Regions from separate parts of the Paenibacillus sp. NPDC058367 genome, predicted to be linked through region 1. Evidence: riboswitches for the same ligand, from Rfam matches in the RefSeq annotation. Region 1 holds a riboswitch; each other region holds the start of a gene.
What was found. A riboswitch is a leader RNA that binds a small molecule or an ion and turns the genes downstream of it on or off. The one in region 1 is predicted to bind cyclic di-AMP.
Positions count from the first base shown of each region.

Region 2: another riboswitch for cyclic di-AMP. It lies ahead of ACFWMP_RS30910 (resuscitation-promoting factor); the one in region 1 lies ahead of ACFWMP_RS26630 (alpha/beta fold hydrolase).
Region 3: another riboswitch for cyclic di-AMP. It lies ahead of ACFWMP_RS15335 (APC family permease); the one in region 1 lies ahead of ACFWMP_RS26630 (alpha/beta fold hydrolase).

Region 1 covers NZ_JBHXIZ010000006.1:281,773-292,908, forward strand. The annotation lists gene ACFWMP_RS26615 (cysteine desulfurase family protein) at 1-445, opposite strand, end outside; gene mnmH (tRNA 2-selenouridine(34) synthase MnmH) at 497-1,534, opposite strand; gene selD (selenide, water dikinase SelD) at 1,592-2,650, opposite strand; gene ACFWMP_RS26630 (alpha/beta fold hydrolase) at 2,807-3,616, opposite strand; cyclic di-AMP (ydaO/yuaA leader) riboswitch at 3,723-3,907, opposite strand; gene ACFWMP_RS26635 (hypothetical protein) at 4,129-4,302, opposite strand; gene ACFWMP_RS26640 (Nif3-like dinuclear metal center hexameric protein) at 4,387-5,181, opposite strand; gene ACFWMP_RS26645 (endo-1,4-beta-xylanase) at 5,293-6,312, opposite strand; gene ACFWMP_RS26650 (glycoside hydrolase family 43 protein) at 6,341-7,873, opposite strand; gene ACFWMP_RS26655 (carbohydrate ABC transporter permease) at 7,921-8,823, opposite strand; gene ACFWMP_RS26660 (ABC transporter permease) at 8,883-9,851, opposite strand; gene ACFWMP_RS26665 (type 2 periplasmic-binding domain-containing protein) at 9,936-11,136, opposite strand, start outside.
Region 2 covers NZ_JBHXIZ010000012.1:46,432-57,567, reverse strand. The annotation lists gene ACFWMP_RS30960 (cyclic-di-AMP receptor) at 18-347, shown strand; gene ACFWMP_RS30955 (YaaR family protein) at 397-840, shown strand; gene holB (DNA polymerase III subunit delta') at 958-1,932, shown strand; gene ACFWMP_RS30945 (PSP1 domain-containing protein) at 2,070-2,870, shown strand; gene yabA (DNA replication initiation control protein YabA) at 2,902-3,267, shown strand; gene ACFWMP_RS30935 (tRNA1(Val) (adenine(37)-N6)-methyltransferase) at 3,345-4,118, shown strand; gene rsmI (16S rRNA (cytidine(1402)-2'-O)-methyltransferase) at 4,115-5,029, shown strand; gene ACFWMP_RS30925 (AbrB/MazE/SpoVT family DNA-binding domain-containing protein) at 5,355-5,609, opposite strand; gene ACFWMP_RS30920 (HD domain-containing protein) at 5,914-7,197, shown strand; gene ACFWMP_RS30915 (TatD family hydrolase) at 7,309-8,079, shown strand; cyclic di-AMP (ydaO/yuaA leader) riboswitch at 8,277-8,506, shown strand; gene ACFWMP_RS30910 (resuscitation-promoting factor) at 8,788-9,951, shown strand; gene rnmV (ribonuclease M5) at 10,128-10,679, shown strand; gene rsmA (16S rRNA (adenine(1518)-N(6)/adenine(1519)-N(6))-dimethyltransferase RsmA) at 10,676-11,136, shown strand, end outside.
Region 3 covers NZ_JBHXIZ010000002.1:939,342-949,295, reverse strand. The annotation lists gene ACFWMP_RS15370 (ABC transporter ATP-binding protein) at 1-220, opposite strand, end outside; gene ymzB (protein YmzB) at 433-768, shown strand; gene murB (UDP-N-acetylmuramate dehydrogenase) at 829-1,740, opposite strand; gene ACFWMP_RS15355 (ABC transporter ATP-binding protein) at 1,892-2,692, opposite strand; gene ACFWMP_RS15350 (FecCD family ABC transporter permease) at 2,768-3,802, opposite strand; gene ACFWMP_RS15345 (FecCD family ABC transporter permease) at 3,802-4,857, opposite strand; gene ACFWMP_RS15340 (ABC transporter substrate-binding protein) at 5,080-6,087, opposite strand; gene ACFWMP_RS15335 (APC family permease) at 6,290-8,107, opposite strand; cyclic di-AMP (ydaO/yuaA leader) riboswitch at 8,231-8,389, opposite strand; gene ACFWMP_RS15330 (disulfide oxidoreductase) at 8,587-9,051, opposite strand; gene ACFWMP_RS15325 (DsbA family protein) at 9,048-9,800, opposite strand.

The DNA of each region.
Region 1 (11,136 bases):
TGTTAGAGTGCATAATGGAGACTAGTATAGTTTGGTCTGTAAGCTGATTTTTCACATCATCTACCTGCACCATTCCATACGCGTCAACAGGTACATAAGTAATCGTGTAGCCCAACTGCTCCAGATACTGACACGGTTTAATTACCGCAGGATGCTCCACAGCAGACACAATAATGTGATTGCCTTTATGTCGATACGTTTGGGCGACGCCCTTGATGACTGTATTATTCGACTCGCTGCCCCCGCTTGTAAAAAGCACCTCACCCGGCGTACAATTCAGGAAATTAGCCACCTGTGTTCTTGCTCGCTCGATTCCGACTTTAGCTTCTTGTCCCAAAGAATGACTGCTTGAAGGATTGCCAAAATGACCATAAAGATAAGGAATCATAACCTCTGCTACTTCCTTATCTACAGGTGTTGTAGCGTTATAGTCTAAATAGATCATTTGTTAAGCCGAGCCTCCTCTAAACCCCTCATACTTTACGATACCTAAAGCTTATACCTTCTGATTACTTAAAAAAGAGATCACCGCAGCCTCAGCCTCATCCAAATTGTTCACCTTAAAGGTAACTCTCTCAATGCCTTCATACTGAGTAGACGTATAATCGTATTTAGGATCATAGTAGTATTCTAACAGCAGCGCAACAGCCTCTCCGAACATATCAGCTTGCAAGCACCGCTCGATTTCCGCCGCAATGGGGATATGAATTCGCGATTTGATACTTCGAAATGCTGAAATGCACTGTTCTTTATATTCTTCTGGTCGATAATCCTCAAGGATTTGCTGCACTCTGGCTTGTAGTGGCATCTCAATCCAAATCTGTGTTCCGATCTCTTTCTGCTCGGCCATGAATGGGGGCATTACGACCTTCCCAATCTTTTTGCTCTCCGCTTCAAACAGTACATAAGGAGCATCCCCAAGCTTAATTAATTCCTCCATAAGAAGACTATCGAACGTTTTTTGATTGTTTGCATGAAGTCCGATCTCGCCAAAGATAGAACCGCGGTGACCTGCCATTCCTTCCAAATCCAAAACAGGATAGCTCTGTGCCTTCAGGCGGTGCAGCAGGTTTGTTTTACCTGTACCCGTATTTCCATGAATGACATAAGGCTTCGCCTTGAATTCATAGGACTCCAGTTCATCGAGTACCCATTTACGGTAAGCTTTATAGCCGCCAATTAATCGGTAAGCGTGAATATCCATTAAAGAAAGTACGGTCGCAGTTGTACGGCTGCGCATACCTCCCCTCCAGCAGAATACAGCCTTGTCCCCTTGAATCGCAGCAAATTCTTTGACAAAGGTAGGTAGCTTCGCAGCAGCAATCTCCAAACCGCGTTCTTTCGCAGCCTGCACACTTGTCTGTTTATACAACGTACCTACTTCAGCCCGTTCCTCATCGTCAAAAAAGGGAATATTCAAGCTATCCGGCAGCGTTGCATCTTTATATTCAGAAGGAGATCGAACGTCGATAACGGTGATCTGCTTCTTATTCTTTAACACTCTTAGTTCTTCCAATGTAATATCCTGAAACAATGCGCTCTCTCCTCTGGTGGCTAACTTCTTAGGTCGTCTCTAAGCTGAACTCCAGCGTTATTGCGCAGCTATAACTGCAATCTGACCCGGATGTTCTTCCGTTACCTCTCCGATCAATGCTGCTTCTACACCTGCATCTACTAACTCTTTTAGCAAATCCTCACTTTGTTCAGGAGCAACAGAGATCAGCAATCCACCGGAAGTCACAGCATCACACAGAATATAGCGGCTTAATTGGTCCATCTCTTCCGGATAAAGAATACTGCCCTCCAAATGGGCAAAGTTATTCTTAGTGCCGCCTGGAACAAAGCCCTGCTCCGCGAGCTCTCTTACTCTTGGCAGCATCGGTACATCGCCTTGACGAATAATCAGTCCGTGATTGCTCCCCTTTGCCATTTCCGAGGCATGTCCAAGCAACCCGAATCCGGTAACATCTGTACAAGCATGTACATCATAGGGCTCCATGATTTCAGCCGCTTTTTTATTCAGTGTAGACATGACTGTCGTAAGGCGTGTAGTTTCTTCTGGGGATAGCTGATCCTTTTTAATAGAAGTCGTTAAGATGCCCACACCGATAGGTTTGGTCAAAATCAGCTTGTCTCCTACCTGCGCACCTGCATTCGTTCTTACTTTGTCCGGATGCACAAGGCCCGTAACGGCCAATCCAAATTTAGGCTCTTTATCGTCGATGGAATGTCCGCCCACAAGCGTTGCTCCTGCTTCCTGCACTTTATCTGCTGCACCGCGCAAAATGTCACCGAGAATGCTTTTGTCCAGAACAGAAATAGGGAAGGCCACAATATTAAGCACCGTAAGCGGCTTACCGCCCATAGCATAAATATCACTTAACGCATTAGCTGCTGCAATTTGCCCAAAGGAATAAGGGTCGTCCACGATCGGCGTGAAAAAATCAACAGTTTGCACTAACGCCAGATCATCACTTAATCGATATACCCCAGCGTCATCACTGGTATCCAGACCCACAAGTAAATCCGGATTAGGAACGGTTGGTGGTAGACTGCGAATAACCTGCATGAGATCGGCGGGACCGATTTTGCAGCCGCAGCCCCCTTTTGAAGATAATGAGGTCAATTTTATGGTTTCGGCTTGAGACATCATGACTCAGCTCCTTTAGATAGTTAGTATCGAATAACTTTAATCTTACATCAGTAGACAGCATTGTACAAAATACAGACATACAGAAGAACGCCCCGTAGCCAGTACATACTCCCCGGCTATGGGACGCCTCTCATTTCTCACTTACCATTAAGATTAACTAATCTGCTGAGTTTCCTGCTGTTTCTCCAAAAACCGCTGAAGTATAGCATTAAATTTCTCCGGCTGACACAGATTACTAGGATCTAATGCGTTAGGGATAATCACTAACTGAGCATGTGGCAGCTGAGACACCATATCCTTCATACAATTAACTCCAAATTCACTAAAGTCACCTACAATACATAAGGCGGGACGCTTAAAAGACTTTAAGCATCTAGTGTAATCCACATGGCTCGTAGCCAGCCTTTGCCGATACAATTCCCGTGGACGTTTATCGAGAAGTCCTCTTCTAATCTCGTTATAAGCCAGATTCCAGCGTTCCCGGTACATCATACGAATCGAAGGCAGTACAAGCTCACTTGGAGCGTAATACATTAACCAACTACAATAAGCAGCCATAAGCTGGATTTTACCGATTATCGTTGACGCATGACTTCTACAAAAGCTATCCGCGACAACAATCGCTTTTACTCGCTCTGGATATTGTTTCGCAATATGCTGAACGACGAGCCCCCCATAGGCACTCCCAACAAAAACAGCCTCACGAATACCCAAATCATTCAATAGCATTATTATATCTAGACATTGGGTTTCAATAATCTCGTTTGGGGCCTGCAGTAATTCACCTGATTTGCCATTCCCCCGTAAATCACACAGAATCACTTTATATTTATCAGAAAAATACTCCAATTGTGGCTTGAACATACTATGTGTTAATCCATGTCCATGGATAAACACAACCGGAGCCCCTGTTCCATTGATTTCGTAATAGAGCGAAGTTCCATTCAGTTTAGCAATAGGCAAAGTTAACACCTCTTTCATAGATAGGTTCTACAACTATATCTGCTTTTTAACGCAGCAAAAAACCACAGAGGGATTCTCTGTGGCTATTCATCATCAAATACGCCATTCATCCTCTCTCCATACGCTTACGAGGTTAGCTGTCGGATTCGGGCAGTGAGAGTTGCCCTACCTGCATGGATGCATTTATGCACCTGGAACAGGATTCACCCCATAACTAGTACCGATTGTTACACTGGTTCCCAGTTGTTGGTTCCCCCGCTTTCCTTAACGGAAATTAAGCGGACTTCTTATGTAATTGTCAGTTATGTGATGAATCATACTCCGTGTAAGGTTTCTTGTAAAGTTGAGCCGTGGGCAAAATAATGTTGAAAGCCATGCTTTTCATTTCATATTGAGCATACACTTCGTTTTCTCTTTCTTTTGCTCTTGTTTACTCAATATATCTAAAAAAAGCCGAGCGGCCATCAGAGATCAATCCCTGAACCACTCGGCTTCGTTATACAATCATATGGCTACAACAGATCGGCGTTTTTCAATGCATGCTCCCAGCTCGGAAAAAAGAACAGCGCACTTCTCATAAGATCAGGATCGCTTTGCTTCACTTGTTTTTTGCTGATCGAGCTTCCATCGGTTTGAAGCTTTTTGATACGACTTAACACTTCATCAGCCTCCAAAGGAATTTCCATTGAAACACTCCTTTCTCAGTGACCTGGTTTCCAATCATTTTCTCCATAATATGCAAATTTATTCTTCATTTCGGTTTATACGAATTAAACCAGCTGATAGACCGGTTGTTCAGCAATAAAATAAGTAGGAATCATTGGGTATTTCTGTGCCAGAACTTCAGCTAAATATTTCATTCCTGGAGCTTCACTTTCCGCATGTCCTAACATAATCAGTGCTTTTGATCTGCCTTGGTGGACAGCATCCCTCACATATTCTGGAGTTTCCCATTCGGGGCCCTCGCCAGCAATAATTAAATCAAGATTATGCTGATTAAAAAGAGGAATAGCCATCGTCCCACCTCCTCTGTAACCTACTAATATCCCCACATGTCTGCATATCTGGGATACGTCTCCGGCAGCACGTAAATAGGAGATACCTAGCTTTCTTTTTATATACTGTGCCGCTTCACTTACCGTCATAGCTGGAATCGATAGGATTGTAGCAGTGGATTGCTGCTCAACCACATAGGCTGACCATTCAAGCTCTCGTAGCAAGCCCACCATGATCCCGTCTGGTTGATGCCTATGCCAATAATCATGATAACGAAAAATAGCTAGTTCAGAACGCTCGATTAAACTCAGTTTCGCAAGATAAATAGGGTCATCCTCTAACCACTCACTCGTCTCATGATGACTGTAAAACACACCTTCATGTGTGATCAACAAATTGGCGTTCATAGCAACCGCTCGCTCCACAACATATTGCGTAGCGCAAAATGCCGTAACCATCCCTGTAATCACCATTTCTGGATTCCCCGGCTTAAGAGTATCCACAGTCCCATCTATCTGTTCCATGGCTCCTATTAAATCTTCCAGAATCCTTCTAATTGTCACGCTCACTTTAATCCGCCCTTTGAGATCTATTCTACTAATCTATCAACGTATAAATAACCCGCCCTTAATCGATATAAGGACGGGTTCACAGTTCATTATTTGAGCAGCTTGCCCACTCTATGATTTCGTGGCAGAGGTGATAATTCGATGGAAAGCTGGCTTCGACTTATGCCCTTCATCGAATAGGAACGGCCAGTTCTTCCGCCCACGAACAGGGAAATCATCCAGCCAGGTATAGTCATCCGCTGCTCCCCAGAACGTAACCGAACTAATCACGTCCCGGTATTCTCTCAGCAGTGCGAACATCGCTTCATATCGATCTGCTTGAAGCTCGAGCAGCTCAGCAGGTACTGTCTTTAAGTCCATTCGTTTGTCATCGAAACGGAACATGGATACATCCAGCTCTGTCAGTTGGAGCTGAAGTCCTAACGATGCATATTTTTCGATCGCTGCACGAATATCATCCAGACTAGGATCGTATAAATTCCAGTGTGCCTGCAATCCGACGCCATGGATCGGCACGCCTTGTTCCAATAGCGACTTCACCAGTTTATAGATTTTGTCACGCTTTAATGGATGGGATTCGTTATAGTCATTGTAGAATAATAATGCCTTAGGGTCAGCTTCATTGGCGAATTCAAACGCTTTGGCGATAAAATCCGGGCCAACAATGTCGAGCCACTTCGAATGGCGAAGAAGCTCTTCTCCTTCATCGGCTATAACTTCATTGACAACATCCCAAGCATAAATATCATCCTTATAACGTCCTACAACGGTCTGAATATGTGATTTGACTCGTGCAAGCAGAATCTCTTTGCTTACAGGTCCTCCGCCCTTATCCTCAAACAGCCAGTCCGTTGTCTGGTTGTGCCAAATCAAGGTATGTCCGCGCATCGCCATATGATGTTCCCTGGCGAAGGCAACCAGCTGGTCTGCTGCCCTAAAGTTATAAGCGTCCTCAAGTGGATGCAGACTTTCAAATTTCATCTCGTTCTCAGCGGTAATACTGTTGAAATGATAAGCAAGCAAATGCTCCTGTGATTGGATAGTTAATGGGTTGACGGCTGCGCCAATCTTGAAATCCTCTGCGAACACTGTCTTTAGTGCAGGCTCTGTAAAATCACTAGCTTGTCTCAACAAGTTCCCTCCTAACAAACGCTATTCATTATGACCGATAATCGAACCAATCAAAGTGGGCAGGTACCTCAGCTACTTTACCATGACCTGTCGCATATAAGCCAACAAGAACACCGGTAAATCCGTTTCCTTTGACAGCTTGAGGGGATAATGGATAGGCTAGAGCCCTAGATAGCTCGATCCATTCCTGACCATCCAAAGAATAAAGTAAAGTGTATTCCGTTAGCTCCGCCCGAATTTTCAGATATAAACATCCAGCAATCGTTGGAATCTCTGCAGCCACATGTGTTGTTCCATCAACAGTTAAATAAGCTGTAATCACTCTATGTCCATTTCTTTGCGATAGTGCAATTTCATAATGTGCATTCTCGTCCAATCTAGCACAGAGTCCAGCCTCTTCACCGTCCACGGTAGGGTTAAAATCCAGTAATGTACTCCATTCAGCTGAAGTATGCTGCTGTCTTCTGCCTATAAAGGCTACCTGACCCACTTCATTAAGGTCTTTCGATTGCCCTCGAAGAGCTAGAAAACCCGGACGTTGGCTTAGTGACCAGCTTCCCTCTGCCGGATTCCGCAGAAAGGATAATCCCAACGGCAATACAGGGTCATCAAAATCATATCTTCCGCTAGTCTCAGGTTTTGGCGAATGACCCGGTACACGCGGAACCTTCATCTCCAGCCCGACAGTGTCCTCATTATTATCAATCATCGGCCATCCGTCTTCATTCCACGTTACAGGGGCAAGAAAGGTCTCTCTTCCTAGCACTGTATACTTGGAATCTACTAGACGTACTCCAAGGAATACGGCCCACCAATCCCCGTTACGATCTTCGATCAGATCAGCATGTCCTAGATACTGAATGGGACTATCAGTCCCGCGATGGGTCAATATCGGTTGCTCTAATCTTTCAAAAGGACCGTAAGGGGAGGAAGAACGACCGATAATTTCTCGGTGTTCCTTTGCCGTGCCGCCTGAAGCAGACATGATATAATACATTCCGTTAATTTTGTACAAATGTGGTCCTTCCGTCCAAGGTCCACCATCCCCAGTCCAGATGACAACAGGTTCTGTTAATGCTGCTCCTGTAGCAATGTCTATCTCATATTGAATAGCGTGGGAATCATAATCTGCTCCCTGCTGGGTGGTTACATATACCTTTCCATCCTCATCAAACATTAGGGAAGGGTCAATTCCTCCATAAGGAATACTAATCGGGTCTGACCACGGACCCGCTGGGTCCGTAGCCGTAACATAGAAATTCCCCTTCCCGTGTATTTCGGTCGTTATCATGTAAAACGTTCCTTCATGATACCGGATGGTTGGAGCAAATATACCTCCAGAGCTTTTGCTCTTACGTGTATCTAGCTGACTTACACGATCTAATACATGACCAATTTGTGTCCAGTGAATCAAGTCCTGGCTGTGAAAGATAGGCACCCCAGGAAAATATTCGAAGGAGCTACACACCAAGTAGAAATCATCCCCTGCTCGAGTGATGCTAGGATCTGGATAAAAACCTGGAAGTATTGGGTTCGTGTATGTGATTGGAGATGGAGTCATAATTCAACAAACAACCTTCCTATTATTTAATAGTGGGTGCAAGCTACTTATTCCTTCACGCTTCCTACGTTCATTCCAACTACAAAGTACTTTTGCATGAATGGATAGACTAGCAGAATCGGAACCGAAGCAACGATAGTAACGGCTGCACGAATGGACTTTGGAGTTACCATTGACCCCGCTGACTCCGCAGTTACCCCTGCCCCGTTAGCTACACTTGCGCTACTGTTCGCATTCATACTAGATTGTATTAGTTTCATTAATTCATACTGCAATGTACTCAAGTGCTGGCGGGAAGAGGTGTAGATAAAAGCATCAAACCATGAGTTCCATGCACCTACCGCGACAAAAAGGGCGATGGTAGCCAGAACAGGTTTACATAAAGGGAAGACTACTTTCATGAAAATCTTAAATTCCCCGGCACCGTCGATTCTCGCGGATTCCATAAGACTTTCATGTATGCTACCAATATAAGTACGGATGACGATCATATTAAATGCACTTATCATAGTCGGTATTACATATACCCAAAATGTATTAAGCAAATGAAGATCCTTAATTAGGAAATAATTTGGAATCAGACCCGCATTAAAATACATGGTTAGGACGAAAACAAAGGTAATCTGCTTGCGGAAAACATATTCTTTCCGGCTTAAAGTATAAGCAAGCATTGTGGTTAAAAATAGATTCAGGATCGTAGATATCACTGTTCGTGCTACCGAAATCCAAAAAGCAGGAATAATTGTACCAGAGGCAAAAACAGCTTTGTAGTTCTGTATAGTCCACTCCCTAGGCAATAGATAAATGCCGCCGCGGATGGTATCATTTCCCTCATTTAAGGAAACTGCTATAGTATTCAAGAATGGATACAAGGTAACAATGACTAGACATATCATAAAGATAGTATTGAAGGTACCGAACACTACTGGTTCGATCCCTATAATTCTCATACGTTTTCTACTATTACTTTTTGGAGATTTCTGAGGTATTAATTGAGTTTTTTCCATGATTATAACAGCCTCTCTTCCCCTAGCCGCTTCGACGTCCAGTTAGCTAAAAGCAGTAACGTTACACTTACGACTGTTTTAAATATGCCTCCCGCAGTGGCTAAGGAGTAATTCCCTTGCCCAATCCCGTATTTCAATACAAATATATCAATCGTATCCGACCAGTCTACAGTAAGCCCGTTCCCTAACAAGTACGGAACCTCAAATCCGACATCCAATACATGTCCTATGGACATTATCATCAGGATTACAATGGTTGGTTTAATTCCCGGCAATGTTACATTGAACATTTTTTTGTACCGGTTAGCCCCATCAATCTCAGCAGCCTCATATAAAGCTGGATCTATAGAAGCCATAGCAGCCAAGTAAATGATTGTACTCCATCCAACCTCTTTCCAGACGGTTGAAGCACCCACAATACCCCAGAAATACTTCCCTTCACTCAACCAAAGGATTGGTGAATCGATAAGATGTAATTTCATGAGCACGATGTTGATAATCCCGTCGTTAACCGAGAGGGAGACACCTACAATCCCTGTTACAATAATCCAGGAAAGAAAGTGAGGTAGGTAGGATATGGTCTGCACGGTTCTTTTCCAAAATACATTTTTGATTTCATTAAGAAGTAAGGCCAATGTTATCGCGGTTATAAATCCTAGAAAGAAATTAATTAATCCCATAGCCAGTGTGTTTCGTAGTACCCTTAAAAAGGTATCATCCGTAAATAGAAACTTGAAGTGTTTCAAGCCGACCCATGTCTGTTCGCCAAATGCCTTAGCTGGTTTATAATCCTGAAAAGCCATTGTCCATCCCCAAACAGGTACGTACGCAAATAGTACAATATACAGCAGCAATGGAACTGACATCCAAATCAGCTGTTTCTGATTCTTAATCAAGGTCAGAGTAATCGGTTGCTTCTTTTTTCTTTTAGGATGCCGGTTAACTTTTTTTCCCGTTAAAATCTCATCCATATATTTTCTCCCCACATCATCCATATATTTCAGAAAGTGGTTGGCTAATAAGCCACCACTTTCTGATTTTTAAGCAAGCTCTAACTATTTAACACTCCAAGTATCAAATCTCCATTTAAGCTGTTCATTGATTCTGTCTTCGTAAGCTTTAATATCCGCTTTATGAAGTTCTCCAACAAATTCAGTCCAAACTTTATCGAAATCGGAAGGGCTAGCCAAGATTGCTTTTGGCAGGTACTTGGTCTTAACTTCTCCCATCTTCGTATCGGCAATTTTTGCTGGAGAATTTTCAACAAGATCTATCGACCAAGCAGGATAAGCCACTGGGTTCGGTCCAGGCTTACTGAAGAAATCTACATAACTGTTGAATCCATATGCGTCAAGAACTTCCTTGTCATACGCTTCCAACCCTGCTTTATATTCTTCTGGTTGGGCTGCCGCATCCGTTGAGTTACCGTCTGCAAAGTACCCTTGCATTTTCGGAGCGGTAGCATACCAAGCTTCTGCTTTGTTACTTAGCTTCCATGTAGCATCAACTGCGTTATCCCGTTGCTCCTGGTTTCTTATAAAGCGACCGTCTACCACTTGATAATCTTCGCCTTCAATCCCCCAAGTGAGGGTTCTTTGCCAATCTTCTTGAATCAATGTGTCCATAAGTTTAAGGATTCTCACTGGATCCTTAGCATTGACAGTAATCCCGAATCCATTATTCAAGTTAAGAGCAGGACGATCCAGATAATAATCTTTGGTGTTAGTATCATACACAAGAGGCAGACCTACATAAGTGCTCATATCTTTCCCTTGTGTCTTGAGTGAATCTTCTGCTTTACCAAAGTTCCAGTGCTGATCAAACATTCCCAGTACGGCTCCGCTAGACAATTTAGCTAAATATTGGTCATAATCCATTACAAATGCTTCTTTATCAATAATACCCAACGCATTCATATCATTAAGTTTTTTATAGTACTGCTTTGCATAGTCTTTATCCGCAAAGATTTCTGCTACGTTATCCTTAACTACTACTCCGCCATCATTAGGATGACCAATCAGATGCTGAGGAGCGTTAAACAATCCCCAGTTTCTCCAGTCTTTGTTATGAATCTCAAACCCAATTGTTGGTTGACCATCAATGGTTGGATTTTTCTCTTTATATTTCACGATAAGATCAAAATACTCGTCCAAAGTTTTAACCGTTGGATAACCGGCATCTTTAAGTACAGCTTTCTGAATCCAGAAAGCTGGGCCAGAGTAATAGGTTGTATTCATCTCACCATTGTACGCACCA
Region 2 (11,136 bases), on a different contig from region 1:
TGGGAGGGAATGCGAAGATGAAGTTGATCATTGCAATTATCCAGGATAAAGACAGTAACCGGTTGTCCAGTGAGCTAGTCAAAGCCAATTTCCGTGCTACTAAACTTGCAAGTACAGGTGGATTTCTACGGGCAGGGAATACGACATTTATGATCGGGGTAGAAGACAGTCAGATTGAATCCGTATTGACCGTGATCCGTAACAGCTGTAAAGTGCGTGAACAGCTAGTCACTCCTGTAACACCGATGAGTGGAACAACGGATTCGTATTTGCCGCTTCCTGTTGAGGTACAAGTCGGTGGAGCTACTGTATTCGTACTTCCTGTAGATCGTTTTGAACATTATTAAGTATAATATAGATTAGCAAGCCATTTATAAAAAGGGCGGTAGATAACCTTTGAAGATCAATCCGGGGTATAGGCCCTTGAAGAGTGAGATGCCAAATGCAGAAGGGGCTAACAAACCCGTTCAGCAAAAAACGTTCTCTGATGTTTTTCAGCAGCAAAGTGAGCAGAAAACCAAAGATGAACTGAATCGCCAGATCAAAGAAATACAGTCTCAAGGCGATCGTTTATCTAAGTCTATGACGATTCGTGAGCTTACCATCTACCGGATGATGATCAAAAGATTTCTGGAGGAAACGGCTCGAAGAGGCGTCATTCTGAAGGAAACACGCGGATGGGATCGACGTGGACGTGGCAAGCGTTACAAGCTGCTTGAGGAAATTGATTCGGCTTTGCTATCAATGGCAGATGATTTGCTGAATAGTGAGCAAGGCCGGATCGATCTGTTAGGACGCGTTGGAGAAATCCGTGGGTTGTTAATCAACCTTTCTTTTTAAAATATAAGAAAGTATATGCTTTACACTATACTTTAGCCTTATATTTCTCGATTAAACACTTATCGTCCTTATAAGGACGATAAAGGCGTTTATGTTTGAAAGTTTTGGGAGGAAATTATGCCTTTTCATGATATAGTAGGCCAGGAGAACGCCAAGCGGCTACTCCAAAACGCCTTGCGCAAAGAAGCTGTGAGTCATGCTTATTTATTTACAGGGCCGGCAGGCAGTGGACAAATGAAAACGGCGCTGATGTTTGCCCAAGCTATATTTTGTACCCAGAGCAAGGACGATGCCTGTGGGGAATGCCTGGAGTGCCGCAAAGTAGAACATGGAAACCACCCTGATTTGTCACTGCTGCAGCCAGATGGAGCAAGTATTAAAATAGATCAAATCCGTGAGCTGCAGCGCGTCTTTTCCTATCGGTCAGAGGGTGTGAATCCGAAAGTTTATATTATAGATGGAGCAGACAAAATGACGGTACAAGCTGCCAATAGTCTGCTGAAATTTCTGGAGGAACCACCAGCTCCGGCTGTTGGAATCTTAATTTCTGATAATAGCCGTTCCTTATTGCCAACCATTCAGTCGCGGACTCAGCGGATTCCATTTAGTCCGTTAAACCCGGATATTATGCTCCAAGCTCTGGCAAGTGAGGGCGTTCCCATACCCTTAGCTCGATGTGCAGTATCACTTAGTTCAGGACTTGATGGTTGCAGGAAACTTTTGGAACAGAATTGGTTTGCAGAAATGAGAAATGTAATGTTACAATTAGCTAAGGAGTCCTTAGGCAAGGGCAGCTCCGCTGTAGCAACTGCTGGGCAGAAGCTGTTCAAGACCGGACTCGCTGAACATTTGGATATCTTCTTCAGCATGTTCCATCTGTGGTTTAAAGATATGCTTTACTTCCTGTATCGTAAGCATGAGAGTATCGTTTTCATAGATCAGTTAGACTTTATTTCCAGGCATGCCCGTGAGCGGAGTGCGGAACAATGGGTGGCTTATATGGGATTTGCTGCAGAGAGCACTAAGAAGCTGCGATCCAATGCCAATGCCCAATTGTGTCTGGAGCAGTTTTTAATCCGACTGGAAAGTTAAAGGATTAGTTATGATATATCCTCCGGATGTCGCTTTACCTGGAAATATCGTTTTAACAGACGAGGAAGGAAGCATGGATCATCAGGGAGCGGACATGCCCATAGATTCCTTTTACCGGCAAACAAGGGGGTTAATTTTTGTACAGCGTAGTAGGTGTCCGTTTTAAAAAAGCGGGTAAAATATATTATTTCGATCCACTTGATTTTCCGATTGAACGGGATCAACATGTTATTGTGGAGACAGCACGTGGGGTTGAATACGGTAAAGTTGTCGTAGGCAAAAAAGAGGTGGAAGAATCCGACGTAGTTTTGCCCCTCAAAAAAGTGATGCGTATTGCCGGAGAAACCGACGCACGCGTAGTTGAAGAGAACAAAGGGGCCGCTAAAGAGGCTTTTACCACCTGTTTAAATAAAATACGCGACCACGGTCTCAAAATGAAGCTCGTCGATGTAGAGTTTACTTTTGACCGTAATAAGATTATATTTTACTTTACGGCCGAAGGACGGGTCGACTTTAGAGAATTGGTTAAAGATCTAGCAAGTATCTTCCGGACCCGCATTGAGCTACGGCAAATTGGGGTGCGTGATGAGGCTAAAATGCTAGGTGGACTTGGACCTTGTGGGCGAGTGCTTTGTTGTTCATCTTGGTTAGGGGATTTTGAACCCGTATCCATTAAAATGGCGAAGGATCAGAACCTGTCACTTAATCCGACGAAGATTTCAGGACTTTGTGGACGTCTGATGTGTTGTTTGAAATTTGAGCATGACAATTATGAGAGTGTAAAGGAAGAAATGCCAGCGGTCGGCAAGATTGTCGTGACCTCATTGGGTGATGGCAAAGTAGTAGGACTTAATGCCGGAAGCCGTACGGTTCATGTACAGTTGTTTGAAGTGGGCAAAGTTAAGGAACTTCCAATGGATGATGTTGTCGTCAAGTAAACCATTATAAGGTTACTTTCGGGGTGGAAACTTGGAGAAGAAAAATATATTTGCACACATGCAGGATATGGAAGCACAGATGGAAACGATGCGCGCCAATCTTGGAGAATGGAAACAGACGGTAAAAGAACTGATGGAAGCTAATCAGAGGTTAACTCTGGAGAATGAACAGCTTCGCAAAATTTTAAAGCGGGATGCACCTTTGGATCCTACCGTAGATTCTGCGGAGGCGGAAGCTCTTTTAGCTGCCGGAGAGGGAACAGAAGAGGTTGTCGGGGAAGGTTATGACAACTTGGCCCGGCTTTACCATGAAGGCTTTCACATCTGTAATGTTTATTTTGGACATTTACGTACGGAAGGTGATTGTCTGTTCTGTCTTTCTTTTCTTAATAAATGAGGATATCCAGCCGTAGGAGATTGATCCTACGGTTTTTTTTGAATTTTAGCTCAACAAAACATTTAGGAGATTACTACATGACAAATTCTTTTAATGATATATCTGTTCCTTTGTTGCCGACGGAGCGGGTGGATGATTTATTAACGCATGACTTGCGCATTATTCAAAGTGACGAAGTATTTAGCTTTTCTATGGATGCTGTACTGCTTGCCCGTTTCGCCAGCGTTCCGCCTCGTGGGAGAGTCCTGGATCTTTGTACTGGGAATGGTGTAATTCCTATTTTGATGACGACCCGAACTAAAGCTTCTATAGAAGGGATTGAAATTCAGCCCCGTTTAGCGGATATGGCTCGGCGTAGCGTGGCTCTAAATGGGCTACAGGATCAGGTTGTGATCCATGAAGGCGATTTACGTGAGTTATATAAAGTAGCAGGACATGGCGTATATGATGCAATAACAGTCAATCCTCCTTATATGCCGCTTAACGGCAGTGACCTCAAGCTGAACACTCATCAGGCTATGGCTCGTCATGAAATCGGGTGTACGCTGGAGGAGGTCATTCAAGCCTGTGTGAGACTGGTTCGCACCGGTGGAAAGGTAAGTATGGTTCACAAGCCACAAAGATTGGTCGATATTATTAGTCTTATGAGAAAATATAGGCTCGAGCCTAAGATTATTCGCTTTGTACATCCACGTGCGCATCTGGAAGCTAATATGGTATTAATTGAAGCGATACGTGATGGTAAGCCGGAGGTTCGTTTACATCCACCACTCATTGTATATAATGAGGACAATCAATACTGTCCAGAAATTATGGACATCTACTATGGTGCTAAAGAGGGTAAATCATGACGATATCATGCCAAAGCAGTTTTCAGAACAATAACAATACACATAAGCAGGAATCAACCGGTTCACTTTTTTTGGTGGCAACACCCATCGGTAATTTAGAGGATATGACTTATCGTGCTGTCCGCACTTTGCAGGAATGCGATATTATTGCAGCTGAGGATACAAGACAAACTCGGAAATTGTTGAGCCATTTTGAAATTACACCCTCTATGCTGTTCAGTTATCATGAGCATAATAAGGCTGCCAGTGGACCTGAACTTATCCGCTATATAATAGAAGGAAAAAATTTGGCACTCGTCAGCGATGCCGGTTTACCAGCCATTTCCGACCCTGGTGCAGACCTTGTAGCCCTTGCCATAAGTCATGGTATACCAGTAATTCCTATACCCGGAGCTAACGCAGCTTTGTCAGCATTAATTGCCTCTGGTCTGCCTACGACTACTTTCACTTTTATCGGCTTCTTACCTCGAGAACGTAAAGATATCCGTGCGGTATTAAGTCCACTTCGTTCGGCGCAAGGGACTATACTGTTCTACGAATCTCCACATCGCGTGGTGAAGACACTGGCTCATCTCCATGAAGCATTTGGCAATCGGCGAATTGTGCTTGCTCGTGAACTGACGAAGAGATATGAGGAGTTTCTACGTGGGACGATCGAGGAATGTACGGATTGGCTCGCTGAACATCCACCGCTTGGTGAGTATGTTATCGTCGTTGAAGGCGAGAGCAAGGAAGATGCTGAAATGGCGGAATCGGCTTGGTGGCGCCAGTTAAATATTGAAGAACATGTTGCTCATTACGAAGCAGCAGATATGCCGCGTAAAGAAGCTATGAAAAAAGCAGCCTCTGATCGTGGTGTGTCAAAGCGGGATATTTATAACGCACTTCTGGATAAAACGGAGCAGCAGTAAGTATTATTGACGGATTCTAATTCTAAGAGGCTAACAAGGTGCGGAGGGGTATTACGAAGCTGACGAGATTCTAGCCTGAAGGTGGTTCCCAAAAGGAAGCCCAAGATAGACCAGATCATGGTAAAAACTCGATTTGCTTCATGCTCTCACCGCATTCCCCATCATTATTAGGTGTCATGAGGGGAGTTAATCCTTGTAGACACCTTTTGGGCAGGAAACACAGGTGATTGCAGAAAAAAAATACCTCCCGCGGTCACGGGAGGTCAAGGAGATATGAAAAGGTTAGAATTAACAATTTGATTAGTTCTATTATATACTATTTATTTTAGTTTGTCACAGGGGTAGGGATAGTAGAAATGCATTCATGACAAACTATTTTTCCTTTGAAGTAAGTTACGTTCTCAGCGTTGCCGCAGAAAATGCAGGCAGGCTCATATTTCTTAAGCATAATGCGCTCACCATCAACGTAAATTTCAAGTGCGTCTTTTTCACCAATGCCAAGAGTACGGCGCAATTCAATGGGAATAACTACCCGTCCAAGTTCGTCTACTTTTCTTACAATTCCTGTTGATTTCATCATAACAATCGTTACTCCTCTCAATGTTCCAAAAACGTCATTATTCGACATTGTTCACTGTTTTATGATATTTATAATACCAACGATTCCCAAAACAGTCAACCTTTTTTCATCTGTTGAATAAGTGCTTTTTCACGAAAACTTTGAATTCCCTATAACAATCACGAATTCTAAAAAAAGTGAAAAAATAAACTTTGTCGATTTACCAAGACTAAAAACGTCACTATTCGACAAAGTACGACATAATTATTTATTATATACTTATATTGGTTAAAATCATACTAAATTTAATAAAGGAGTTGATCTCATGAAGCAGCCGCTCACAGAAGAAAAGGTTTTCAAAGATCCGGTTCACAATTATATCCATGTGCAGGATACTATTATTTGGCGACTAATAAATACAAAGGAATTTCAGCGTTTACGTCGTATTCGCCAGCTGGGTACCTCGTATCTTACTTTTCATGGCGCAGAGCATAGTCGGTTTTCTCATTCCCTAGGGGTGTACGAAATTACACGTAGAATTATTTCGCAATTTGAACGAAGCGGGTATAAGGATTGGATTCCTGAAGAAAGTCTGCTCACCTTGTGTGCGGCCTTGCTGCATGATCTGGGACACGGTCCATTTTCCCATTCTATAGAAGAAGCTTTTGAAATGAATCATGAGGATTGGACTTGTCGAATTATTCTGGAGGACACAGAGATTACTGAGATCTTGCGTGATGTGGAGGAGGATTTTCCTCGTAAAGTAGCCTCTGTAATCGCTAAAACTTATGAGCATGAAATTGTTGTAAATCTGGTTTCGAGTCCGCTAGATGCTGATCGCATGGATTATTTGCTGCGTGATGCGTACTATACAGGTGTAAACTATGGAACGATCGACATTGATCGGATTTTAAGAATGCTGCGTCCTTATAATGGTCGAATTGTTGTAAAAGAATCGGGAATGCATGCCATTGAAGATTATTTAATGTCGCGTTATCAAATGTACTGGCAAGTCTATTTTCATCCGGTGACACGCAGCTCAGAGATTATTTTGCGACAAATTTTTCGTAGAGCCAAGGAGCTTTTCCAAGAGGGGTACAATTTTAGTTTCATGATTAATCCACTGGAGGATTTGTTCCGTGGTGAGGTGACAGTGAAGCAGTATTTAATGCTGGATGAAGCACTGGTACAGACGGCTTTTATGCAGTGGACGCTTGAGAAAGATGAGCTACTAAGCGACTTGTGTACCCGTTTTATTCATCGTAAACTTTATAAATATGTTGAGGTGGAGAATCTCGATACAGAAATGATTACTGAAATTCGCAGCAGTTTTGCGGCAGCGGGACTTCACCCAGAATATGATTTGGAGATTGATTTTCCGACAGATCTGCCCTATGATGTGTTCCGTCCGGGAGAAGCTTTTGACAATAAACAAATTCTGCTGCTTGATCGGCATGATCATCTGCGGGAAATTTCAGAGGTGTCGGATATTGTGCGTTCTATTAGCGGCATTCACCGTGGAAGATATCATCTTTATTTTCCTCAGGATAAGTTAAGAAATGCGCTTACGCGATTGCCTGCTTCTATTGCAGAGATTTTTGCAAAATAATACAAGAAAATATGGGATTTTTGACAAGAAGAGTAGAAAAATAAGATATCACGGATAGCGTGAAACTTATATTGTTATATATCTAAAAAAGAACAAGGAGTGAGGGTTAAAATGTTTCTGTTTGACACACATACGCATCTGGATGCACCTCAATTCGACGAGGATCGCGAAGAAGTTATCGCTCGTGCTGTAGAAGCAGGAGTTAGCAAGATGATTAATATCGGATTTAATCGGGAGACGATTCCCTCAACGATGAAGCTGGCGGAATCTTATGATTATATTTATGCGGCAGTGGGTTGGCATCCTCAGGATGCGATTGATATGAAAGAAGGAGATCTCGATTGGATCGCTTCTCTATGCAGTCATAAAAAAGTAGTGGCTATTGGTGAAATCGGACTGGATTATTACTGGGATACTTCTCCCAAGGATGTGCAACATGAAGTTTTTCGCAAGCAAATTGGACTAGCCCGTGAATTAAATATGCCGATTTGTATTCATGATCGTGATGCACATGAGGATGTTGTACGGATTTTACGGGAGGAAAAAGCAAATGAGGTTGGAGGCGTGATGCACTCGTTCTCAGGAAGCTGGGAAACAGCTAAAATGTGCTTGAATCTTGGTTTTCATTTATCCTTTGGAGGACCCATTACGTTCAAAAATGCAAGAGTGCCAAAAGAAGTGCTTGCGCAGACACCACTAGACCGATTATTGATCGAAACCGATGCTCCATATTTGACTCCACACCCCTTCCGCGGGAAGCGAAATGAGAGCGCTCATGTGAAGCTTGTAGCAGAGGCAGCAGCTGAAATTAAAGGGTTAACATGGGAAGAATTGGCTAAAATAACGTATGCGAACGCACTGGAACGATTTGGGATTGAGTGAAAACGGGAGCAAAACAGGTGAAAAATAGAGAATGGCCGATATATTAAACTTTTTTAATATAAAAACGGCTGAATATTACAATATTTTAACCATATTTTTGCGTAAACGTGGTTGAATCGTCCTTTACAACATGCATCAAAACAGGATATCATCTTTTCAGTGATGTGAGCTGTGTTATAGTGACAGCCATTGATTCATGGATCGTCTCGCTGAGTCTCCGTATGGAGAACGGGGGAACCAATATTGACCTACCGCATGCCTGTATTTTAAATACGGTTTAGACGTGCCGTAGGACAGTATTTGATTTCTTCACGTGGTCTTTGGGGTGAATTTAAGGGCAACCGCCATGAGCGGGTGACCTGAAATAGGGCGTCTCTCTTTCGTCCGAACCCGACAGCTAACCCCGTAAGCGCAAGTAAGAGAGGCAACCTCGTGCACAAGCATTCTCTATTCTGATATTGGAGAAGCCACGAAAGAGTCCTCAGTTGAACTCTTTTTAGGCTTTTTTATTTTTGAATAAATAGAATGTTGCCCACATACTGTTATATAACAGGGGTGGGAGTAGCTGTGCCGAGCAGGCGATCCATGAGCAGGAGACGCTAAGTTATTACGTGCGTGTCCTGTGACAATCTCAAATAGTTTCGTCAAAGGAATTCAGTCCTCATGATATACAATTGACGACGGGGCTATGTAAGGAGGATGGAGAGAATGGGCGTATTCCAACCAGAAGTATCCCATGATTCGCAGTCATCCAGCAGGTCTTTCGCATTACGGTGGGAGCAAGTAAATACTCGCGTACTTTTACTTGCAGGCGTGATTTCAGTCGCTATCGCGCTACTTATTCTGCTGTACGTACACGGTCAAAGTAACAAACAATTATTTTTAGTAATAGACGGGCAAACACAGACGCTTGAAACGCGGGAAGCGCTTCTTGGTGATGTGTTGGAGAAAGAGCAAATTTCGCTGCAGCCGCATGATGAACTATCTTTAGGTCTGAGTGATGAAATAAAAGACGGTGACCGTGTCGTTATCAATCGTGCGCAGAAAATTAGTCTTACTGCGGATGGAGCAACAAAAACGTTATATACGACCGAGGACACAATTGGTAAAGCAATTGAGAAAATGGGCATTACCCTAGAAGGTCATGATAAGATTTTCCCTTCGTTAGACACCACCATTTCTGCAAACATGGAGGTTAAGATTGTTCGCATCAACAAACAGACCGTACAGCGAACAACTAACTTACCCTTCAGAGTCATCAAGACAGCAGACCCCTCCCTTACTGTGGGAACAGTTAGAGTGGCACAGGCAGGCAAACCAGGCGTCATGATTCAGCATATTGAGAAGATCTACCAAGACGGAGAACTGGCCTCTATGCGCATGATTGGTAAGGAAGTACAAACGGTAACGAAAGATAAGATTATTGCCGTTGGTACCAAAGCACTTCCTAAGCCGGCTGTAGCTAAGACTACAACAACTTCCAAATCAAACACCACTTCAAAAACGGCTAAGGTTAGCGCTAAGACTAATAATGTCACAAGCAAGGCTGGCGTAGACTTTGAGTACAAGAAGATGATTAAGAACGTCTCCATGACAGCTTATTCATCAGAAGAGCCAGGTATTGGTAACAAAACTGCTTCCGGAACACGCGTAACGGAAGGTCGTACAATTGCGGTAGACCCGAATGTAATTCCTATTGGCTGGTGGGTATATATCGAGGGGCTTGGATTCCGCCGAGCAGAAGATACTGGCGGTGCCATTAAAGGCAATAAAGTAGATGTCTATTACGATTCACTGAGCCATGTGCGTAATTTCGGTCGTAAATCACGTACCGTTTATGTGATTGGACCTGTGAAGCCGGAGTTAAACTAGGCTGAAGCTTTTGCAAATTATTCTTTGATAAGCTATAGTGATGATAACCGTTAAGGAACGCCAGATGATCATTTCGTTGATCGCAGAGCAACCGCTCATCACTTATACATTCTTTAACCAAAAGAAGAGGAGCGAAACCTCTTCTTTTTTGCTTTTTTTGGAAGGAGTCAAGAGATATGATTAAGGAATTAATTGTCGTTGAAGGTAAGAGTGATACCGTCGCTGTTAAACGCGCTGTAGAAGCAGATACGATCGAAACAGGGGGCTCGGCTGTAGACCGGACCGTAATTGCGAAGATCGCGCTTGCTATGGAGCGTAGAGGAGTGATTATCCTTACTGACCCGGATCATGCGGGTGAACGAATTCGTAAGATTGTGTCCGCAAAGGTGCCGGGCTGTAAGCATGCCTTCATTCCTGAGAAGGACGCAACCCGCAAGGGAGATATCGGTGTGGAGAACGCTTCACCAGAGGCGATTCGTCATGCGCTGCGGAATGTACATACCTCTTTTGAAGGTGCACCTGCTTTAATTGGACTTGATGATTTAATGGCCGCTGGAATGCTTGTACACCCTCGGGCAGCTGAAAGACGTATGGCACTTGGTAATTTGCTTGGAATCGGATATTGTAATGGCAAGCAGCTGTACAAGCGGCTGGCGATGTTTGGAATTACGCGGGAGGAATTTGCCGGAGCTCTCGCCCAAATTGATCAGGGGGGCATTACTTCATGAGTGGTAGAGAGGAAATTTCGACTCCAAAACGGACGAAAGAAATTATTCAACGTTATGGATTCAAGTTCAAGAAGAGCTTAGGACAGAATTTTTTGATTGATCAAAATATATTGGACAAGATTGTTGACGCTGCTGGGCTAGATAGCGAATCAGGGGCATTGGAAATCGGTCCTGGGATTGGTGCCCTGACGGAGCGTTTGGCGCTAACCGCTGGTGCAGTGACCGCTGTGGAGATCGACCGTAGGCTGATTCCTATTTTAAGGGACGTACTTTCCCCTTATCCGCATGTTAAGGTTCGTAATGATGATGTTCTGAATGTAAATCTGCAGGAGCTGTTCAAAGAAGATTTTGCATCCGTGAACAAGGTAAGCGTAGTTGCCAATCTGCCGTATTATGTAACTACTCCGATTCTGATGAAGCTGCTCGAAGAGAAGCTTCCGCTTGATAACATTGTTGT
Region 3 (9,954 bases), on a different contig from region 1:
CATGGATTTCTTTTTTATGACGTGAAATATTCATGCCATTAATTAAAATTTCTCCGCTTGTAGACTGAAGAAGCCCTGTCATCATGCGCATCGTTGTAGTCTTCCCTGCACCATTGGGACCTAGAAATCCAAAGACCTCACCTTTCTCCACCGTGAAAGTAATTCGATCAACTGCACACCTCTCCTGATAATATTTTGAGACATCAGTTAGCTGAATCAATAACACTCCCCCTTTTTAGAATAGTTAACTTTCTTCTATCCTTATTCTGGTTGTAGAGGATTATCTCTGTTGTTGCTATTCTGTAACATTCGCTATTCCTTAGTACCTTCCTTTGTTCAAATCCGCTCAGATGTGGCAAAAATAAGGATTCAAATCCTAAGAAAAGGGTAACTTAAACATAATAATCTTCGAGGTAAGGGTGGGATCATCTAATGGAACAAAGTATACAGAAACTTATGGACTGGATTAACAGTCATGTGAATGAAACTATTGTAATTGAAAAGAAGGAGCTTCGTGATCTGGATAAAATTCATTTTAATCTAGAGGCTGTTGAGTTTCGGAGTGCGGAGGATGTTATCGATGATTATCTTGGGAGTGCATTAATATTAAAAGGATTTGGCAGCACTTTAAACGCCGATGGTGAGCTAGTATCGCTACCACACTCCACCTATGACTTAGCTATTGACGGGCTTCGGATTGAGGACATAAGTGATCGCAAGGCGGAAATAACTACTGAAAGAGCTAAATATACCCTTTCAGTGGATTAAGCCATATGTAATGACAGTAAAAGAGCCCACAGTAATCTGTGGGCTCTTTCTAATTAATAGTTACTCTTCTCCAATGATCTCCACTTCAGTTTCAAGCTCCACTCCGAATTTATCCTTCACAGTCGCTCTTACATGGTGAATTAGCCCAATGTAATCGCTGGCTGTTGCATTATCTGCATTTACAATAAACCCTGCATGCTTCTTGGATACCTCAGCACCACCGATTCTTGTTCCCTGTAAGCCACTCTCTTGAATTAACTGACCTGCAAACCGACCTGGAGGACGTTTAAAGACACTCCCACAGGAGGGATACTCAAGCGGCTGCTTGGATTCACGCAAGTAAGTAAGTTCATCCATTTTCGCCTTGATGGCTAATGCATCACCAGAAGTCATAGCAAAATTGGCCTCAAGTACGATGTATTCACCGCTTGCGAACACGCTTTTTCTATAACCCCATTGCAGCTCATCCCCTTGAAGAGTCACTAATTGTCCGCTCTTAGTTATAGCCAGTGCACTATGCAGTACATCTTTAATTTCTCCGCCGTAAGCGCCTGCGTTCATGTATAACGCTCCACCAACCGTTCCTGGAATACCACAGGCGAACTCAAGACCCATAAGCTCCATATCCAATGCATATCGTGACACATCTATAATCTTGGCGCCGCACTCCGCATATAAGAGATTGTCTCGAATCCCCATTCCGGTTAGTCCTGCCGTTTGCAGAACGATTCCACGCACACCTCCATCACGGATAATCACATTGGAGCCGTTCCCAAGTACCGTAAGGTTTATCCCATTCTGTTCCGCATATGTAACGATCTTTTGAATTTCCTCATAAGTAGCTGGTGCTGCCAAAATATCAGCTTTACCGCCCATTTTGGTATACACGTGATCTTTTAAGTTCTCATGACTCTTCACAATCCCTGCAGTCATTAGCTGCTCTAGGTCATTTTGAATTTTGTCAATATTCATGTTTCATGCTCCTTTAACCATGTATAAATGATGGTCCTTGATCTATTTTTAGTAGTGGTATCATGGATTTGTAGGCAACCACAACTGTAACAACGAACAGGCTCCCTTGTCAATGACGGGAGCCTGTTCGTTGTATGATTTTCAATTATGATTACACAGCTTTGTAGGCCGCAAGCTCGTAAGGAAGGCACAGCGGCACACCGGTGCGTGGATCTGGAACAATATCTGCCTCAATTCCAAACACTTCCCGCAGTACATCTGGTGTCATAACTTCAGTAGGTGAGCCTTCACTAACCACAGTACCGGATTTAATAGCTACCATATGCTGTGCATAGCGAGTAGCATGATTCAAATCATGCACGACCATGATAATGGTACGGCCTTCTTCTTCATTCAGCTTTTGCAGAAGCTGTAGAACTTCAAGCTGGTGAGCCATATCTAGAAATGTTGTTGGTTCGTCCAGGAATAGAATGTCAGTTTCTTGCGCCAATGCCATAGCGATCCAAGCACGCTGACGTTGTCCTCCAGATAAGCGGTCAATCGGACGGTCATGGAAAGGCTCCATACCTGTAACAGTGATTGCGTTGGAGATAATGCTGCGATCCTCTGCTGTCATTGTGCCAAATCCTTTTTGATGCGGGAAGCGACCATAGCTGACAAGTTCAGAGACCGTTAGACCGTCTGGAGCCGTTGGGTTTTGCGGTAAGATCGCAAGCTGACGAGCTACCTCTTTCGTTGAAAAGTTATGGATCGATTTACCGTCCAGCATTACACTGCCGCTCTTAGGCTTCATGATCCGGGCCATTGTTTTAAGAATTGTAGATTTACCAGAACCGTTAGCGCCCACTAGTGCGGTTATTTTTCCCGTAGGGATAGTTAAGTTCAACCCTTTAACAATTGTAGCCTCTGCATACCCAATACTTAACTCTTCTGTGTTCAAACGTTCTGACATGTTAACAACTCCTTAAAAGTTTAATGGAGCGATGCTCCTAGAATGAACTACATAGTAAAACTCGCTTCGTACGCATTATGCTTTTGATTTGGCGAGTAAATATAAAAAGTAAGGTGCACCAATGATCGCAACCACGATGCCTGTTGGAACTTCTGCAGGCTGTAACACCCATCTGCCGATAGTATCAGCAGTAATCATAAGAAGCGCCCCTGTCAACGCACTAGCGGGCAATAATACCTGATGACGGGGTCCCACAAGCTTGCGGGCAAGATGTGGTGCAATTAGGCCGACAAAGCCAATTCCTCCACTTACAGCAACGCAGGAGCCGGCAAGCGCAACTGCAGTCACTAGAAGAAGAATACGCTCCTTCTCCACTCGCATTCCAAGTCCTACAGAAGTATGGTCCCCTAGATTCAATACATTAAGAATACGGGCTTTATAGAAGGCGAACGGTAACAGAATCGCTATCCAAGGTAGCAGAGCAAGGACGAATCTCCAATCGCCACCCCATATTTTCCCGGCGATCCAAGTCGCTACAAACTGATAATTATTGGGATCAAGCCGAAGTGCCAACACCAGCTGGCAAGCGTTAATTCCGGCAGCGACTGCAATCCCGATAAGGATCAACCTTGTTGGAGATAGACCATCTGCTTTTCTATAAGCAAGAATATAGATTAAAGCGGCGGTTAAGCTAGCCCCTCCAAGCGCTAAGAGCGGCAAGACAAATACCGGAGCTGCTGTTGTAGCCGGAAAAAACGAGATAAAAATGATTACCGCAAAACCAGCACCCGCACTTATGCCCAGCGTAGCCGGTTCGGCAAGTGCATTTCTTGCGAGACTTTGTAAAATACAGCCTGACACTGCAAAGCCCGCTCCAACCAACAATGAAATTACGATGCGAGGTAATCTGAAATCAAATAAAATAAGCTTTTGCTGATGAGTTCCATCACCCAGCAGTGTATGTAATACCTCCCGTGGGGATAGACGCATAAATCCTGTATTCATACTGACAATAAAAACAACAACGATCAATATGGCAAGGACCGCTAACACTGTAATAGCACGTGTACGGCGTTCATTTTCATTGGGAGAAAGGGTTGTTCTGTGCATTACAGCTCCCCCTTCCGCTTACTCGCTAAGTAAATAAAGAAAGGTACACCGATGATGGCAATTAATGCGCCTAGCGGCGTCTCATAAGGGGCATTTATCATTCTAGCGGCGATATCCGCAAAGATGATCAATAAGCTCCCAAGAACTGCCGAGCAAGGAATGATCCAGCGATAATCTACTCCAACGAAATAACGTGCTACATGTGGAATAATTAGTCCTATAAAAGCAATCGGGCCAACCATTGAGACTGCACTTCCGGCAAGAACTACTACAACAATCATACATGCCAACTGTACTAATCTTGTCCGCTGCCCCAGACCAACTGCAACTTCTCTTCCTAAGCTGAGCAAGGTGACAGACCGCGATAACATCATCGCTGCGATTAATGCCACGAACACCCAAGGGAAAATAATCTTGATCTGAGTCCAGCTTGCCCCGCCCATTCCGCCAGCCAACCAGAAGGCTATATCTTGGGATAAGTTAAAAAGAATAGCTATGCCCTGACTAACAGCAACCAGTAGTGCACTTACCGCGGAACCTGCCAGCGTCAAACGTAAAGGTGTAAGGCCATTAAAAGATAGCGACCCGATTCCAAATACGATAAAAGAAGCTATAGCAGCACCTATAAAACAAAACAACATAAGTGAAGTGAATGAGATCGAAGGTGCAAAAGCAAAAACTATGGCCAGCGCTACACCTGCTCCCGCATTCAAGCCTAACAGACCTGAATCCGCAAGAGGGTTCCTTGTCATCCCCTGCATGATTGCCCCTGCTACTGCGAAGCAAGCACCGACCAAAGCACCTGCTATCGCGCGTGGAAATCGCAGTTCTCTTATCACCTGATGTTTTTGTACATCTGGATTGAAATGAAATATTGCTTCCCATACCGTAGCTAGCTTGATATCTGCCGCACCCACTGAGACCGAAAGTGCCAGTCCAAAGGCAATGGCAGCGAGTCCAATCACTAGAATACCCATTGCAGCTGCCGGTCGGGTATGTATAGCTTTTTGTGTATCATTTTTATTACGATGTGCGAAATCTGAGGGTGAAACCATGAGTCGTCTCCTTAATCGATAGTTACAATGTTCTATATGATAACAACAATCATTCTCATTATCGCAAAAAAAAATTAGGTTGTACAATTGTAGGAGTTATTTTTCAGTAATACAGGAATGGTTTATAAAAAAATGGTGCAGATCTAAGCATCTTAAGATACTTGATCTGCACGCCCTTCCCCACCCAAATGATCAGTCTCATTCATGGTGAATTACGACTTTTTATTTCACAAAACTTTTTAACACATCATCAATAATTTTGCCACCAGCGTTCGCACCACTGTATAGCCAACTGCTTGTTGAGCTCATTTCATGCACATTGCCAGTTTTTACAGCCGGGATGCCTTTCCAAATTGCACTGTCCAGAATCTCCGAACCCTCAGTCTTATCACTATTTACAAGGATAATATGATCTGCTGTCAGCTCAGAAAGCTTCTCTAGCGAAATTGGATTCCAAGTAGCTCTTGTACCAACAGGAATTTCTGTTACTAAGTTAGGCAGCTTTACACCAAGGTCTGTATATAATACAGCACCACTGCTGCGAGTTTCGTCTACAATATAGAAGTTCTTTTGTACCAACCATAAAATCGCCACGGACTCTTCTCCAATAGCTCCTTTAAGCTTTTCTTTCGCTGCAGCCGCCTTGTCTTCATAATCTTTAATGGCTTTCTCTGCTTCAGGGGTCTTGTTCAGAATTTCACCAATCTTGAGTAGCGATTTACGCCAATCTTGATTTAGCTTATCCCCAATCACATAAGTCGGTGCAATCTTATTCAGTTGGTCATAGATACCATTCTGTACAGATGACTCCGATGGGATGAGGATAAGATCCGGAGCGAAGCTGGTTACTGCCTCGAGCGGAAGATCGTAGCTGATCGTAGGAACATCCTTCAATTCAGTGGACAGATAATCTTGAATACCATTAGTCACTGACCATTGCGCTACTGGAGTCACACCTAGAGTTACCAAAGCATCCTCCAAATAAGAACCCAGTACACGCCCAGGATTAGCTGGAATCGTTACTTCATGTCCCATTGCATCCGTTAACGTCTTAGGGGCTGCAGGAGCTTCTGTAGCTTCAGCAGTAGGTGCCGTCGCTTTGTCTGTTCCTGCGTTTGAAGCGTTACCGGGATTATTATTACCGCAAGCGGATAAGAATAGCACCATCACCATTAATCCGACCATCGTTAATTTCATGCTTCCAAATCTTTTTCTGTTAAACAAAAACATTAAATACCCTCCTAGTGTGTGCATCCTATGTTATTCAAAGGTATTGACTACCTCAGTCTCACTTTTAAATGATATTGATTCTCATTCTCTATGTCAACATATAAATTTTAAATTTTGTGGATTTGCAATAATTTCCTTCTTAAAAATACAAAAAAAGGCTATATTCCGAACGTTCCGGATATAGCCTCTCCTCAATGATCCATTATTTATTCAAATGATATGGGACAGTCGCAACTACAACATCTTTTGAATTCATTAGATACGAACGGATTAAAAAGCTGGTCTGATTATGAAGTACAGCTTGCCACCAATGCTTAGTTATAAACTGTGGAATCAGAATCGTGATATGATCCGTCGCTGCGGTCTTCCACTCCACTGTATCAATAAATTTCACTAACGGACGAATAATACTGCGATATCTGGAACGAAGTACAATCAGGCGTACACCCGGATTCCATTCCTCCCACCGTTGCTCCATTTTTTGAATGTCCTCTTCATCAAAGCCAACATACACGGCTACAACATTATCCGTTAGAGACTTGGCATAGCTGATGGAATGTAGTACAGCACGTGTTACACCCGCAACAGGAACAACAACTGTACTGCCCTTAATCAAAGGTTTATCTGTACTCGGGCATATACGAAGCTGATCTGCAGTGTTCAAATAGTGCTTGTGAATCCGGTGGAACACGAACATTACAGCAGGTAAGAAAATGAAAGCCATCCATACGCTTGAGAATTTAGTGATGATAAAAATAAGCGTAATCGTCAATGTAGTCAGCATACCGATGGTATTTACAACAAATCTTTTTTTCCATCCCGCTGGTTTTGTTTTAAACCAATGAACCATCATTCCTAGCTGTGACAATGTGAAAGGAATGAATACACCAACCGCATAAAGTGGAATCAAGCTTTCTGTATTTCCGTGGAATGCAGCTACAAGCACAGCAGACAGAACACCTAGAAAAATAATACCATTAGAGAAACCTAGACGGTCTCCACGAACCATAAAAGCATGTGGCATATATTTATCTTTTGCAAACATAAATGCGAGCAGCGGGAACGCTGAGTAAGCTGTATTAGCTGCCAAGAACAAAATTACTGCTGTGATACCTTGAATGAAAAAATATAAGGTTCCGCGGCCAAAGGTCGATTCAGCGATCTGTGAAACAACCGTTGCCTTTTCATCAGGCACTATGCCGTACCAATACGCCAATAGTGTGATACCTGTAAACATAAATCCAAGTATAACCCCCATAACCATTAAGGTCTTGGCTGCGTTCTTTTCAGCTGGTGCTTTAAAGTTTGGAATGGCATTAGATACAGCCTCTACACCCGTAAGTGCCGAACAGCCAGAACTGAAGGCTTTTAATAGTAGAAACAAACTAACATTAGAAACAGCAGAGCCAATTTCAGGGACATTCGCATGTACGCCACCTGCTGCATATTTAATAATACCGGAGATAATCAACACTACAATCGACACTACAAACAAATACACTGGGATTGCGATGAATGAAGCTGATTCTGTAACTCCGCGAAGATTAATCAAAGTAAGTAAAATAATAACTGATACTGCAATAAGAACGGTGTGATTATGAAGACTTGGAAAAGCCGATGTGATCGCATCCGTCCCTGCCGACGCACTAACAGCTACGGTCAGAATGTAATCCACTAACAAAGACCCTCCTGCTAAGAGCCCTGTCGGAACACCAAGATTACTCTTGGCAACGATGTAAGCTCCGCCTCCCTGAGGATAAGCGTAAATCGTCTGCCGATAGGATAAAATCAGGATGGCCAGCAGGCCCAATACGGCTAATGCAATTGGCAGGGAATACCAGATGGCAGTAAACCCCGCAGCCACCAGTACAATCAAAATTTGTTCCGTTCCGTAGGCTACAGACGAGAGCGCATCAGAAGACAGGACAGCCAGTGCTTTAACCTTGGATAACTTTTCATGATCGAGTTCGTTCGACTTCATCGGACGCCCGATCAATAGTCGTTTTACCTTGCTTACCATGGTGGATACAGTTCCTTTCTTTGGGAGCTGAAACGGAATTTCCGCGCGCTGTTTTCATTGGTGGATTTCATAAATGCAGACACTAAAAATAGCATACGGAAATGATCCGCATGCTATGCATGGTCATTATCCCACCATTGCTTACGAGGTTAGCTGGCGGATTCGGGCTGTGGTTTAGCCCTACGGTATAAGTCTAATCGACCCATTCCGATTCACCCCATTGGCACATATGCCAAGTTTGGTTCCCCCGTTTTTCCTAAGAAAATTCAGCGCATATTCAACTTCTCACAAGGTCTAATATTAGTCTACAAAGTGTATACAGTAAAGCGTTGAAAAAAATGAAAAAAGAATGAAAAAACATCCAGTAAGCGCAAATACAGCGTCTTATTGGATGCTCTCTTTCATTCTCTTCAATTATCCCTCTGGATCGTGTTTTTAATCACTTTTCACATTTTTTCTGATCCTTTAAAATTAAAAAATCAAAATCCTAAACTTTCCTCTGTATCTAACTCCATCACTTCTTCTTCCTTGCGTCCGTACCAAAGTAAGATGCTAATTAAAGCAAAAGCGATTAATGCAAGGAAAGGAATCGTAATGAATCCAAAAAAGTTCAAGTAATCCTTATTACAAGGAACACCAATTGTACAAGGAAGCACTTTACTTAACGCAGGAATCTTCTGCTCCGCATAATGATAGATCGAGATACTGCCACCAATCAAGCTTAGTGGAAGTACATATGGGATAATCCTTTTATCCCCTCGAAAGGTTGCAATTCCCAAGAGGAATAACTGAGGATACATAAAAATTCGCTGGAACCAGCAAAGCTTACAAGGTTCATATTTCAATACTTCGCTCAGATACAAGCTACCAGCAACAGCAACTAAAGAGACGAACCAGGCCAGATACAGGCAGTTACGCTTGCAAAAAGATAGGAACTTTGTCACTTTGCCTCCACAGCTTTTGCGGCGTCGTTAATCTCAGTTGAAATCGCTTCAATGTTAAATGGATCCGCAGTCATTACTCCATTGATATAAAGGGATGGTGTAGTCGTCACCCCAGCTTCACTAGCTAACTGCATACCCTTATTCAGCTCATCTGCATACGTACGATCCTTAATATCTTTACGCAGCAGTTCGTAATCGATAGCTAACTTCTCTTTCTCCGCAAGGCTTACTAAGAAATCTTCAGTCGCCCATTCTTCGCTCTCATCACCTTGCTGAGCATATACAGCATCATAGAACTTCCAGAATTCATCATGATTCTGATGGTAAACAGATAATGCAGCAAGTGAGGCAGTTTCAGAGTCTGGACCAACGAAAGCCATATTTACAAAGTAGAGCGCTGCTTTTCCCTCGTTGACAAAATCTTGAACAATTTTCGGTTTAACTGAAGTTGCAAATTGGGAACACGCTGGACATTTTAAGTCTCCAAATTCAACAATTTTAACAGGTGCATCCTCTTTACCGACTCTAGGTAGCTCACTGTAATTGAATGCTACTGGTTCTCCCGAAGTGGCATTTTTTGCGGCATCTTTCGAAGCTAACATAAACAATCCAACAAAAATGATGACTACTAAAGCTATTGAACTAATAATTAAAATTCTCGTCTTCTGCTTTTGCTGCTCCTGTTCTACCCGCCGTTTCTCTTGTTTGCTGAGCTGGGGAACGCTTGTACTTTTATTAGGTTTACTCAAGGAGAGTTCCTTTCTGTCCTCTGTGGACTAATGTAGTTTTTATCATATACATTTAAAATTATATAATTTTTAATCTCTTTTTGGCAAACAATACTGTAAAAACACTGTAAAAAAGACACAGCGCTATAGCACTGTGTCCTAATATTACTAATAA